Regions from separate parts of the Arthrobacter sp. Soil_N43 genome, predicted to be linked through region 2. Evidence: riboswitches for the same ligand, from Rfam matches in the RefSeq annotation. Region 2 holds a riboswitch; the other holds the start of a gene.
The links. A riboswitch is a leader RNA that binds a small molecule or an ion and turns the genes downstream of it on or off. The one in region 2 is predicted to bind S-adenosylmethionine.
Positions count from the first base shown of each region.

Region 1: another riboswitch for S-adenosylmethionine. It lies ahead of metX (homoserine O-acetyltransferase MetX); the one in region 2 lies ahead of AC3A3W_RS10870 (DUF1737 domain-containing protein).

Region 1 is NZ_JBDGML010000073.1:35,060-42,023, forward strand. Features, by position in the region: gene AC3A3W_RS07830 (MFS transporter) at 1-125, opposite strand, end outside; gene metX (homoserine O-acetyltransferase MetX) at 352-1,524, opposite strand; SAM riboswitch class IV at 1,537-1,652, opposite strand; gene AC3A3W_RS07840 (VOC family protein) at 1,839-2,477, shown strand; gene AC3A3W_RS07845 (CPBP family intramembrane glutamic endopeptidase) at 2,593-3,372, opposite strand; gene AC3A3W_RS07850 (histidine phosphatase family protein) at 3,469-4,149, shown strand; gene AC3A3W_RS07855 (DeoR/GlpR family DNA-binding transcription regulator) at 4,187-4,996, opposite strand; gene hutI (imidazolonepropionase) at 5,104-6,315, opposite strand; gene AC3A3W_RS07865 (NAD(P)/FAD-dependent oxidoreductase) at 6,327-6,964, opposite strand, start outside.
Region 2 is NZ_JBDGML010000091.1:57,078-64,041, reverse strand. Features, by position in the region: gene AC3A3W_RS10890 (EAL domain-containing protein) at 1-986, shown strand, start outside; gene AC3A3W_RS10885 (PLP-dependent cysteine synthase family protein) at 1,036-2,082, opposite strand; gene AC3A3W_RS10880 (aromatic amino acid ammonia-lyase) at 2,079-3,728, opposite strand; gene AC3A3W_RS10875 (NtaA/DmoA family FMN-dependent monooxygenase) at 3,733-5,028, opposite strand; SAM riboswitch class IV at 5,216-5,329, shown strand; gene AC3A3W_RS10870 (DUF1737 domain-containing protein) at 5,343-5,651, shown strand; gene AC3A3W_RS10865 (rhodanese-like domain-containing protein) at 5,648-6,058, shown strand; gene AC3A3W_RS10860 (O-succinylhomoserine sulfhydrylase) at 6,059-6,964, shown strand, end outside.

The DNA.
Region 1 (6,964 bases), on a different contig from region 2:
TAGAGGAAGAACTCATACCACTCCACCACAGTGCCGGCCATGGAGGCCGTAACGACTTTCTTCAGGCCAGAGGCCTTGACATCGGTTTCCCCTACGCGCCTTGCGGCGGAGTTTTCCGTACTCATTTTGTGAACTCCTTCGGCGTCTTCGTCGACACCACATGGGACCAGACTCTGACGGACCTGTGATGTGTGCCACGGGCCGCCGTTTCCAACGAGTATGGTCTGCCCCTGCTGCAAGCTCAACGACAAATAGTGCAGAAGGCATCTGCATAATTGCACACGCAGCGGGTTCCGGCGCTGCTCTGTGCAGCGCCGGGACAGGTCCCTGGAGCGGAGTTCAGGCTACGGTTCAGGCCAACAGATGTTCGCGGAGCTGCGCGCTCAGCTGCCCGATCTCGGTGAGGAAGCCGTCATGGCCGATGGGCGCCTCGATGACATGGACGTCCACGTCACCGGGGAGGGCATCAGCGAGTTCGTGGGACTGGGAGGGAAAGTACAGCCGGTCTGAGTCGACGGCGGCGACAAAGAAGTCCGCCGTCGTCCGCGCCAGTGCTTCCTTCAGGGTTCCGCGCCCGCGGCAGACGTCATGGCTCATGAGGGCTTCGGTCAGTGCGATGTAGCTGTTGGCGTCGAAGCGCTGGACGAGCTTGTTCCCCTGGTGGTCCAGGTAGCTTTCCACCTGGTAGCGGCCACGGTCTCCGAGGGCGTCTGCCCGCAGCGGAGCTTCGGCCTCCTGGGGGTTCCGGCCAAACCGGAAGTCCAGCTCGTGCGCCGAACGGTAGGTAATGTGGGCAATCCGGCGGGCCAGAGCCAGTCCGGCTTCGGGGAGCGGGCCTTCGTAGTAGTCGCCGCCGTTGAAGTTGGGGTCCTGGCGGATGGCGAGGGTCTGCGCCTGTGCAAAGGCGATCTGCTCGGCGGTACTGCTGGCGCCCACGGAGATGACACCGCAGCGGCGCACCCGGTCCGGGTAGCTGACCGCCCACTCCAGTGCGCGGGCGCCGCCCATGGAACCGCCCACAACGGCAAACCAGCTGCTGATGCCGAGCCGGTCGGCCAGGCGCGCTTCGGCATCAGTGGAGTCCCGGAGGGTCACCAGCGGGAAGCGCGAGCCCCACGGCTTACCGTCCGGAGCTGTCGACGCCGGGCCCGTGGATCCGTAACAACCGCCCAGGATGTTGATGGAGACGACAAAGAACCTGTCGGTGTCCGCCGGCGCACCCGGCCCGGCGAGCTGCTCCCACCAGCCTTCCTCGTCCCCGTCGCCCCGCGTCACATGGGTGCTCCCGGTGAGGGCGTGCTCCACCAGGATGGCATTGGAGCCGTCGGCGTTGAGCGTTCCCCAGGTTTCGTAGGCCAGCGTCACGTCCGGGAGGAATCCGCCGGCCTCGAGCTCGAGGCCGCCGATGTTGATGTACTGGACGGTGCCGTCGGGAACGCGGCTGTCACGGTCTTCAGTGTCACCGCCTTTACAGGCGGGAGCTTGGCCATCGGGAACGTCGGTGCGGGTGACGGAAATCGTCATCGGTATACCTCTTCTACGCGCTTGCCTGCCGCCAGTTGACCGGCAGGCCAGGTCTTCACCCGGGGCACCCCACCGCGGAAGGAGGGTTGCCGGCCAGCAAGCCGGGGCTGTCGCTGGCACTCATGACCTGGACCAAGCTTACGAAAAGGGCCGCCACCCGCGCGAAGATTGTGACGGTTATGTGACTCCGGAGGCGCCTGGATGCTGCCTGCGAGGGGCGCGCAAGCCGCGGCAATCGACTCTTTTGCAGACACCCCATTTGTGTTAGGGCACCCTTAGCTGAGAGCCGCGTCACAAGATGCCAAGATGATGGCATGCGCATGGATCACGTCTCTTACGCCTGTGAACACGATGGCTTGGCGGCCACCACTGAACGTATTTCGTCCGCCCTCGGCGTTGAAGCCGTGAAGGGTGGAGTACACCCCCGTTTCGGAACCCGGAACATGATTATCCCGCTCGCGGGACACAAATATCTGGAGGTCGTGGAGGTCCTGGACCACCCGGCGTCGGACAAGGCCCCGTTCGGACAGGCCGTGCGTGCACGCTCTGCTGCCGGCGGCGGCTGGATGGGCTGGTGCGTCGAAGTGGACGACCTCGCCCCGTTCGAGGAGCGTCTCGGACGAGCCGCGGTAAACGGCAACCGCAAGTTCCCGGACGGCCGCGAACTCGTGTGGAAGCAGATCGGAATCCTGGGCCTCATTGCAGACCCGCAGGTTCCGTACATGCTGAAGTGGGAGGGCGATCCTTCCCTTCACCCGTCCCACGCCTATGACAGCAACGTCAAGATGTCCAGCCTCACCATCGCGGGCTCCGCCGAACGGGTCACCGAGTGGCTCGGAGAGCCTGTCGAAAGGCCCCTGGAGGACGTCGCCGTCAACTGGGTGGCTCCGCACGGTACCCCCGGCATCCTGTCCGTCACGTTTGAAACCGCAGCAGGCGCCGTCACCATCTGACGCGCGTTGGCAGCATGCTGCCACTACACTTCGGCCGCCATCAGCGGGTGCCAATGTCGTCACCCACCGATGGCGGCCGAATTACTTTCTGCACCGGGTTACGTTCCCATAGCGCCTATCCCAGCCCGACGCTCCTTCCGAACAGGCTGAAGCCGACAAACGCCACAATATCCAGCAGCGCGTGGGCCATGACCAGCGGCATCACCCGCCGGGTTTTGGTATAGATCCACGCGAACACCACGCCCATGACGGCATTGCCAATGAACGGCCCAAAGCCCTGGTAGAGGTGGTAGCTGCCGCGGAGCATGGAACTGGCAAAGATGGCCAGCGGCACGGACCAGCCGAGCTTCCCGAAGCGGTCCAGCAGGTAGCCCACCACGATGACTTCCTCCACCACGGCGTGGCGCATCGCGGAAAGAATCAGGACCGGAATGGTCCACCAGTACGCGTCCAGGGCGCTGGGGATGATCGCCGTCGTAATACCCAGCGCCCGCCCCGCCGCATAGAGCCCCAGCGAGGGAATGCCGATCAGGGCCGCCAGCCCCAGCCCCTGGAGGAGGTCCCGTCCGGGGCGGGCGAAATCGAACCCGAGCTTCCGGAACGCCGAGCCGCTGTCATAGCCCGCGCCTCCCTTCGGCTGCCGCTGCTCCGTCATGAAGTAGATGACCAGCAGGACCGGCACCAGCGCAAAAATGATGTCCAGCAGCTGGTAGGTCAGGTCGAAATACTCGCGCGAGCTTTGCGAACGGTTCAGAGTGGAGGTGCCCTGGGCCAGCGGCGCCTGGGTCATCTTGTCCAGCAGCTGCACCACGGAGTAGACGGCCGACTGCCCCAGGGACAGTCCCAGCACTATCCAGATTTCGATCCTCAGGCGACGGCGGGAAGGAACCAACATGTTCCTATCTTGCCTGCTGTTGCTGGTACTTACCTGTTGGGCTTCAGGACGGAACTGCCACTGCCTGGTGTCCGGCTGGCCCTATGCTGGGAAACTATGAGTGCGCCCGGGAAAATCATCATGATCCGGCACGGCCAGTCCGCCGCCAATGCCGACACCTCCATCTACAACCGGGTGCCCGACTACCGGATTCCGCTGACGCCCTTGGGCGTGGACCAGGCCAAGGCCGCCGGTGAACGTATCCGGCGCGAGCTCGACGGCCAGCAGGTCAGCGTCTACGTCTCGCCCTATCTGCGCGCCTACCAGACGCTGGAAGCACTCAACCTTGGTTCCCTCACGGAACGGGTGATCGAGGAACCCCGGCTCCGTGAGCAGGACTGGGCCAATTTCCAGATCTCCGGCGACATCGAGGACCAGAAGGAGCTGCGCAACGCCTACGGCCATTTCTTCTACCGGTTCCGCGAGGGCGAGTCCGGCTCGGACGTGTATGACCGCATTTCGTCATTTATGGAGACCCTCTACCGGCACTGGGCCAAGCCGGACTACTCCCCCAACACCCTCCTGGTCACGCACGGCCTGACGATGCGCCTGTTCTGCATGCGCTGGTTCCACTGGTCCGTGGAGTACTTCGAGTCGCTGAACAACCCGGACAACGCCGAAATCCGGATGCTGGTGCGCACCGGGGACGGCAAGTACGAACTGGACCAGCCGTTCACGCAGTGGGTGGACCGCCGGGTGGACGAGACCGTCCTCGACGCCCCGCCCGTGGTCTTCTAGGGCTTTCGGCCGGGCGCCGGGTTTCTGGCTACGCTGCTCAGGCCTGCCGGGGCCGCGGCGTTTCCGGTGCCACAATGACTTCGGTGCCGATGGCTTCAAAGGCGGCCTTGTCCTTGGCGGAGATGCCGGAATCGGTGATCAGCTTGGTGAACGCATAACCGTCCATGGTGGCGAAGGCCCGGCGCCCCACCTTGGAGGAGTCCGCGATGACGTAGGACACGCTGGCGCGGCTGGCCAGCAGCGCGTTGACGGAAGCCTCACCTTCTCCGGTGTTGGTGGGGCCAACCTCGGGGTCAATGCCGTTGACGCCGATGAACGCGATGTCCAGCACCACTTTCTGCATGATGATGTCGGTGTACGGCCCCACCAGCTCGTACGAGCGCGGATTGAGGATGCCGCCGGTCACCATGACCTTGATGTTGGGCCGCACCGCCAACTGCCCGGCGATGTTGATGGCGTTGGTGACCACCGTCAGGGTGGGCTGGTTGGACGGCGAGTTGAGGTCCTCACGGGTGGCCAGGATCTGGGCCAGGGCGGTGCTGGTGGTGCCGCCGCAGAGCCCGATCACCATGCCCGGCGAGATGAGGGCCGAGGCCGCCAATGCGATCTCCTGCTTGGCTGCCGCATGGTCGTCGCGGTTGTACCGTCCCGGCAGGTCGTAGGCCAGGGCACCGGTGGTGGCGCCGCCCCGGGTCCGGGTCAGCAGCCGCCGCTTGGCCAGGCTGTCCAGGTCGCGCCTCGCCGTGGCCGGCGAAACGCCGAGCCGGGTGACGATTTCGTCCACCTCCACCTGCCCGGTCTTGGCAAGGAGATCCAGGATCGCCGTCAGTCGGTCGGTGCGGGTCATGCTTGCCTCTCGGTGATCAAACTGCCATCAGAAAATGACGTTTTTTGATTGTAACAGACCGCAAACGATCATCTAACGTCAAGTGGCGGGTTGGATCCCCCTCAGTCTTACCGTGCCCGTACCCCGGCGCGCCACACGGCGTGCGTCAGCGGCATGCCCGGACGGTAGGCCAGATGCGTGGCCGAGGGCGCATTGAGCAGATGCAGGTCTGCACGGTGCCCGACGGCGATCGATCCCACCGCGCGTTCGCCGTCGGCGTCGTTCCCCGACTCACGCCCCAGCGCCAGGGCGCCGCCGTACGTCGCGGCGCGGACGGCCTCGTGGACGCTGAGTCCCATCTGCAGCACGGCGGTGGTCACACAGTATGCCATGGAACTCGTGTAGGACGTCCCCGGGTTGCAGTTGGAAGCCAGGGCCACGGGCACTCCGGCGTCCAGCAGCCGCCTTGCGGGCGCGAGTGGCTGGCGGGTGGAGAGGTCGCAGGCCGGAAGGCACGTCGCCACCGTGCCGCGGGAGTCGGCGCCGGAACCTCCATCCCACCCGGACCAGCTGGCGGCCAGCGCCTCGACGTCTTCGTCGGACAGGTAGTTCACATGGTCCACGCTGGCGGCGCCGAACTCGACGGCGAGCCTGACGCCCGCTCCGGGACCGAGCTGGTTGCCGTGGACGCGCAGCCCGAGGCCGGCGGCGCGGCAGGCCTGCAGCACGCGCCGCGACTGCTCCTCGGTAAAGGCGCCCCGTTCACAGAACACGTCGGCCCACTGCGTGTACGGGCGGACCGCTTCCAGCATGGCACCGCAGACAAGGTCCGTGTACTCGTCGGGATCCATGCCCGCCGGCACCAGGTGTGCCCCGAGGTAGGTGACTTCGTCGGCCACCGTGGACGCGATCCGCGCGCTCCGCGCCTCCTGCTCCACATCCAGGCCGTAGCCCGTCTTGGTCTCCAGGTACGTGGTGCCCTGCGAAACAGCCTCCGCCACCCTGCCCAGTGCCAGTCGGGTGAGGTCATAGTCCCCGGTGCCGCGCGTGGCCCCGGTGGTGACGGCGATGCCGCCCGCGCTGTACTGCTCCCCCGCCATCCGGGCTTCAAACTCTGCCGTCCGGTCACCGGCGAAAATCAGGTGCGTATGCGAATCCACCCAGCCGGGCAGCAGCGCCCGGCCCTCGGCGTCGTAGGAATCGTCCGCCGCCGGTGCGTCCCCGGCGGCTCCGAACCAGGCGATCCGTTCCCCCTCAATCACCACCGCGGCGTTCCGTAGCACACGCTGTTCGCGGTCCTGGGTCATCAGTTCGCCGATATTGGTGAGGAGGGTGCTCATGACTCCATTCTTCAGCGCCGGATGGACCACCGCGTGGCGGCGAGCGCGTCTGCTGTCCGGGATTCCGGACTCCGCCCCGCGCCGGCGCCGCGTCGCTCGAGGATCTGGGCGGCAGCGAATTCGGCAATCGCTGACGACGTCTGGAAGCCGTACCCGCCTTGGCCGGCGAGCCAGTAGAAACCCGCTGCTTCGGCGTCGAACCCCGCCACCGGCACGCCGTCGGCCGCTTCGGTGCGCAGGCCGGTCCATGCTGTGCGAACAGTGCCGATCCCCAACGTCGTCAGGGAATTGAGCCGGGCGATCAGCCGCTCCACGTCGCCGGGGAACGGCCGGGCGTCCTCCGCTGCGCTGGCAACGTGTTCCGACGGCGAGACCAGGACATCCGCCCCCTCCCTGCGGAAGTAAAAGGAGTCGTCCGCTGCCGCCACCATGGGGCTCCCCTCGGGAAGGGAATGCTCGACGGCGGCAATCGCCGCCGTGCGCCGGTACGGCTGGAGTCCGAGCTTCTCCACTCCGCTGATGACCGCCACTTCGTCGGCCCAGGCTCCAGCCGCGTTGACGAGCACGCCGGCCTGGAAAGCCTCCTGCCCTGCACCGATCTCCCAGCCGCTGCCGAGGCGCTGGGCCGAATGGAGCCGGGCGCCGGTGA
Region 2 (6,964 bases):
AAGCCCAGGAAATTATCGATGTGCTGCTGGCGGAGTCCGATCCGGACAGCCAAAGGACCCGGATGCGGCTCCGTGATCTGGTCGCGGCGCATCCCGACCATCCTGAGCTCGCCCTCCTTGAGCACCTGAAAGTGACCACGGCACTCACCAATAACGAAGGCGGGGCCGTAACCGTCGAGCCTTCCCGCGCCGCGGAGGTCCCCGCACCGGTTCCCTTCACGAGGCGCAGCAGGAACAGGATCGAAGCCGTCCTCGGTGACAAGATGCTGATGACTGCCTTCCAGCCCGTCCGGCAGCTTCCGGATGGGCAGGTCATCGGCGTCGAGGCCCTGACACGCTTCGTGAGCGATGACGGCGCCAGCGCCGACCACTGGTTCAACGAGGCGGAAGCGGTGGGCCTGGGCGCCGACCTCGAAATCGCCGCCCTCCTCAGGGCACTCACAGCGGCGCATTCCGTGCCCGAGCCGCTGTTCATTGCCCTGAACCTCACGCCTGCCACCTGCCTGGATCCGCGCATCTACGGACTGCTGGAGCACTCCCAGCTGCCGATGGACCGGATCATCATTGAGCTCACCGGCCAGGTGGCCCCTGACCAGTATCCGTCGCTGAGCGCGGCCCTGGTACCGCTCCGCAAGAGGGGGCTCCGCCTTGCCGTCGACGGCGCCGGCGCCGGCTTCACGTCGATGGACCAGATTCTCGAGCTGAGCCCCGACATCATCAAGCTGGACCGCCGCTTCATCGAAGACATCGAGCACTCCGAAGGGCAACGGCTCCGGGGCGCTGCCATGGCGGAACTCGCACACTACATCGGTGCGGAGCTCACGGCGGAAGGCATTGAAACTGTCGCGGAACTGAGCGCGGTGACGGAGCTGGGGATGACAGCGGCCCAGGGGTACCTCTTGGGCCGGCCGTCGGTGCATCCGCTGGACTGGAACTCCTGGATCCGCTCCGAAAGCGAAACCTCTGTAGGCGGCCCTGCTTCCTGACCGGGAAAGGCTTCCTGACCGGGAAGGGCCTCCGGCGCCGGCAGCGGACCTAGTCCTCCGACAGGTCCGTGGCCAGGCGGATGTGGTTATCCGCCAGCCATTCGGGGTTGAAGGCCTTGCTCAGGTAGTTGTGTCCGGTGTCCGGCGCGATGGCCACCACCACCGATCCGTGCGGGGCGGCCCGTGCCACGCGGAGTCCTGCCGCCACAGTCAGCCCTGAGGACGGGCCGAGGGACAGCCCCTCCTCGTTGAGCAGCCGGTGGGCTGTGGTGTACACCTCGTCATTCGGGATGCGAAGGAACCGGTCCAACAAGCCCGGGTCAAAGACCTTCGGCCAGTCCGGTTTGGGCCAGGAGTTGCCCACGCCGTCCACCAGGATCTGGCCAGGATGCCCTCCGCTGTAAACCGAGCCGTACGGATCGGCGCCGATCACCTCAACATGCCCGGCTGACTTTTCCTTGAAGTACCGCCCGTTGCCGGTGATGGTCCCGCCGGTGCCGACCCCGGCAACGAAGTGCGTGATCCTCCCCGCCGTCTGCTCCCAGATTTCCGGCGCCGTCCCCTCGTAGTGGGCCATCGGGTTGGCCGGATTGTCGAACTGGAGGGGCCGCCACGCACCCGGAATTTCCCCTGTAATGCGCGCGGCCACCGCCCGCGCATTCGCCGGGGAGTCCGACGGCGCACTCCAGTCCGTGAAAACCACCCGCGCACCGTAGCGCTCCAGCGCCTCCAGTTTTTCCGAGGAAATGGAATCACCGGTCACCACCACCACGGGATGGCCGGTAAGCGCCCCGATCAGCGCCAGCCCGATCCCCGTGTTCCCGGAGGTGCTCTCCACGATCGTGCCGCCGGGCTGCAGTTCCCCGCTGCGTTCGGCCGCACGCACCATGCTCAGCGCCGTGCGGTCCTTGATGGAGCCACCGGGATTTTCCGATTCCAGCTTGACGAAAACCGTGCTGCCCAGGCCCCGGCTCAGCGCCTCCAGTGGAACGAGCGGCGTGTTTCCGACACGGGCCAGCACAGCACCGGCGTCGGCCCCGAGGTCCGCGGCTGCCGCCGCGTGCCGCGGCCCGGGCCTGCCTGTCACAGTGCTCATGCTTCGCCTCCTGTATCGTCCGTGTCCCCCTGCTGCTGGAGTTCCGGCAGGATGGCCAGCAGTTCCCGCAGTGCATCGCGTCCCCGCTCCACAAGCGCCGGAGCCGGCAACTGTTGGGACAGCAGCTCGGCAAGACGGCCTACGACGGCGCCGGCCCCCTTGCCGAGCGGTCGCGCGTCCGCTGCGGATCCGCTTCCGCCGGTCTCCGCAGCCTGCGCTTCCGCCAGCAGGTAGGCCGCTGTGAGTGCCTCAATGGTGAGCAGCTTTCCTGCGGCCTCCACTGAGCGCTCCAACAGCTGGAGCGCGAGCGGTGCCAGGGTCGAGTGGTCCTCCACATCGGCCGAGAGCGTGGGCGCCCCCAACGTTGCCGGTGCCGCGAGGAATTTCAGTTCAGCCAGCAGCCCCGCGGCCGAATACCAAAGGAGCCCCGGCAGCTCCTCGGTCGCCAGGGGCGTGCCGCTTCGGGCTGCCTCCAGGTTCAGCTGCCGGATGAGCCGCTGCGGCGGATAGAGCTTGGCGATGCGCCGCTCACTGCTGATGCCCACGTGGGCGAGCCCCAGCCGCAGCGCCTCGAAGGCGAGGGCCAGCTGCATCGGCTGGAAGTTGCCGCCGGACACCATCCGGCCGGAGGACAGCTCCGTCAGCGGGTTGTCGCCGCGGCCGTTCAGCTCGACTTCAAGGGCGCCGGCCAGGGCGGTGACCTGGGCACGGAACGCGCCGTGCGTCTGCGGTGCGGCGCGGAAGGACAGGGCGTCCTGCACCGACACCTCACGCCGCGGATCCTCCAGCCAGCCTCCGCGCACCAGCCGCCGCACGTTCGCGGCCGAGATCCGCTGGCCGTCCACCGCCTTGGCCGCCTGCACTGCCGACGAAAACGGGCTGAGGTTGCCGCCGCCGTCGTACCGCCCGGTGGCCTCCAGCGACAGGGCGAGGGCGGTGTCCGCGAGGTCTGCCAGTTCCAGCAGCCGGCCAAGCGCCAGCGTGCCGGCGCCAATCGAGTAGGAGTTGGCGCTGACCAGCGCCAGAGCCTCGCCCGCGGCAAGCACCAGCGGCTCGAGGCCTGCCCCGGCGAGCGCGGCGGCGCCGGAAATGATGCTTCCGTCAGGGGCCAGGGCCTGTCCTTCACCGATGGCGACGGCGGCCACGGCGGCCAGCTGCGTCAGGTCCGAGGAGCCGACCGAACCGTCGCGGGGAACGGCGGGGACCACTCCCCGGTTGAGAAGTTCCGCATAGAAACGGGCTGTTTCCGGGCGGACCCCGGAGCCGCCGCGGGTGAAGCCGATCAGCCTCGCGAGGATCACGGCGCGGACTTCCTCCGGAGCGAGCAGGGCGCCGATCCCGCTGTGGTGGTAGCGGACCACCTGCACCTGGTAGTCAAGGATGGATTCCTCCACCACGGCCGTGTCCCGGCCCGAGCCCAGCAGGGTGTTCAGGCCGTAGACCCTGTGGCCGGAGTCGATGGCGGCCTGGACCACCTCACGGGAGAGGCCCATCAGCTCCATTGCATCAGCGCTCAGGATGACTTCGACCCCCGGATCGGCGGCCACCTTCGCCACGTCGGCTGCCACCAGATGTGCCGTGCCGATCAGGAAGCTGGCACTTTTGGCTTCCCGCAGCAGGTCGTCAGACGCTCGTGGCCCGGCCATGGCACTAGAAGTCCAGCAGGTTCCGGCGGAAGCCGCCGCCGCCGTAGCTTGTCCGCAGCAGCCCGCGACGGCGGAGCACCGGAGCCAGTTTGTCCAGCACGCCGTGCACGGTGGCCGGGTCCACGAAGCCGGAGAAGAGGAAGCCGTCCCCACCCACCGCGGCGCCTGTTTCCTCCAGGTGGTCCGCGATCTCCTCGGCCGTGCCGATGATGCTGTCCCCGGCGCCGCCGCTGCGGGCCCGCAGGATCTCGCGCAGGGTCGAGCCCGGCGGCGCCGCCTTCGAGAAGTGTTCCAGCGTGCCCTGGTTGCTGTTGGTGGTGAGCTCCGGCAGCGGCTCGTCCAGGTCGAACTGCTTGAAGTCAATGACCGACAGGTATGAGATCGAATTGAGCTGGCTGTCGATGTCACGCTGCGTCAGCTCCTTCCGCGCGGCCCGCAGCTCCTCCGCCTCGGCCTGTGAACCCACCACGGTGGGTTTGAGCACGAACAGCACCTTGACGTCGTCGGGGTTCCGGCCCGCCTTGGCAGCTTCGGCCCGGATCGAGTCGCGGTAGGCCTTCATGCCGTCCGAGCCGCGGGCCAGCGCAATGGCCACGTCCGCGTTGCCTCCCGCAAAAGCCTTTCCCCGAGGGGATGCGCCGGCCTGCACCAGCACGGGCTCCTCGGGCAGCGGGGCCGTGTTCAGCGGGCCGCGGACCCGGAAGAACTCGCCGCTGTGCCGGATCGGCCGCACCTTGGTGTGGTCGGCGAACACGCCGGCCCGGGCGTCCTCCACGATGGCGTCCTGGTCCCAGCTGCGCCAGAGCTTCCGCACCACGTCCACAAATTCCTCCGCCTTCTCGTAGCGGAGATCGTGCTCGATCTGCTGGTCCAGCCCGTAATTCTGCGCGGCAAGGTCGCTGCCGGAGGTCACCACGTTCCAGCCGAGCTGGCCGTTGGAGAAGTGCTGCAGCGTGGCCAGCAGCCGTGCCGCCGTGAACGGCGGATAGAAGGAGGCACTGACGGTGGGGACGATGCCCAGGTGCTCCGTGGCGGAGAGCAGGTAGGGGACCAGTGCCAACGGATCGTGCTTGGGTGCAAAGGAGGCCTGTGCCAGGCTCACCTCCGCGCTTCCGCCGTATGTGTCCGGGACGGTCAGCGAGTCCTCGATGATGAACAGGTCCAGGCCGGCCCGCTCAAACTCGCGCACGGCATGCTGGTACAGCTCGGGCTTTTTCCAGTCGTACCCGATCCCGTAACCGGGCGTCCCCCAGCCTTGGACCCCGAACCCATGGCCCACAAACCATCCAAAGTGCAGCATGGGACCGACTCTATTGGCACTCGACTCGTTCACTGTTGCCTGGTTTCATCCGGCGTTACGGCGGTTCATCTCCCGTCATTATGCACCCGGGCCGGATCTTTGTAACCGAAGCTGCAGGCCCCCAGCATTACGGAACATGACGACGGCGGCGGTGCGCGCCGCCGTCGTCGGTGTTACGTTTTTGAGGAGTAATGAGAATCGGCGCCAAGCCCTGACTGGCCGGTCGGCAACCCTCCCTCGCGGCGGGGTGCCTCAGGTGAATACTCGGCATATCGACCACTTCGAGCTGCAAGCGTGAGAGAAGGAGAGCCGTCATGACGGACGCGCCCGCCGGCGTTACCCTGCCGACCCCGCAGGATAAACCTGAGGAGAAACTGCCCTACCGCCTGATCACGGGACCGGACAACCGTTCCTTCTGTGAACGCATTTCAGACGCACTGGCCGAAGGGTATGTGCTGCACGGCAGCCCCGCGGCCGCGTTCAACGGCAGGGACGTGATCGTGGCTCAGGCCGTGATCCTCCCCCTCGCGGTCGCCACCGCTGATGCCGCCGTGGCCACCGCCGTGGACCAGCTGGACTCGGACGAAAACCTCGACGCTGAAGCATTCGAGGGGCACGCGTGAGCTACGCCGGAGACCTGACCCCGCAGGAGGCATGGGCCAAGCTGGAGGAAGGCGCCATCCTGGTGGATGTCCGCACCGAGGGCGAATGGGCGCACATCGGCATGCCGAACACGGCTGCCACAGAGAACGATCCTCTCTTTATCCAGTGGACGTTCCCCGGCGGCATCCCCAATCCCGAATTCATTGAGCAGCTGAAGCAGCAGGCTCCGGAGGACGACGGCACCGAGCTGGTGTTCCTGTGCCGCTCCGGTCAGCGGTCCATTGCCGCCGCCATCGCAGCGACCCGGGCCGGCTTTACCTCATACAACGTGCTCGAAGGCTTCGAGGGCGAACCCGACCGGTACGGTGAACGCACCGTCAACGGCTGGAAGAACCGCGGGCTGCCAACAAACCTGGGAAAGAACTAAGTGACCTTCAATCAAGATGCCGCCGGCTGGAGCCCCGAGACCCAGGCCGTCCGCGGCGGGCTGGACCGCACCAACTTCCAGGAAACCACGGAGCCGATCTTCCTGAACTCCGGCTTCGTCTACGAGTCCGCGGCCGCAGCCGAGCGCGCCTTCACCGGCGAGGACGAACGCTTCGTCTACTCCCGCTACGGCAACCCGTCCGTGGCCACCTTCCAGGAGCGCCTCCGCCTGCTCGAAGGCACGGAAGCATGCTTCGCCGCGGCGTCCGGCATGTCCGCCGTGTTCACCGCCCTGGGCGCCCTGCTGGCCGCCGGGGACCGCGTGGTGGCCGCCCGCTCACTCTTCGGCTCCTGCTTCGTGATCCTCAACGAAATCCTGCCGCGCTGGGGCGTGGAGACCGTGTTCGTCGACGGACCTGACCTGGAGCAGTGGAGGGCGGCACTCTCGGTGCCCACCACCGCCGTCTTCTTCGAGTCGCCGTCCAACCCGATGCAGGAAATCGTGGATATCGCGGCGGTCAGCGAACTGGCCCACGCTGCCGGCGCGACCGTCGTCGTCGACAACGTGTTCGCCACTCCACTGTTGCAGCGCTGCGGCGACCTCGGCGCGGACGTGATCGTCTATTCGGGGACCAAGCACATCGACGGCCAGGGCCGCGTGCTGGGCGGCGCCATCCTGGGCACCAAGGAATTCATCGACGGACCGGTCAAGCAGCTGATGCGCCATACCGGGCCCAACCTGTCGGCGTTCAATGCCTGGGTCCTCACCAAGGGACTGGAAACGATGGCGCTGCGGGTGAACCACTCATCGGCCACCGCGCTGCGCCTCGCCGAATGGCTGGAGGACCAGCCGGCCATCAGCTGGGTCAAGTACCCGCTGCTGAAATCCCACCCGCAGTACGAGCTT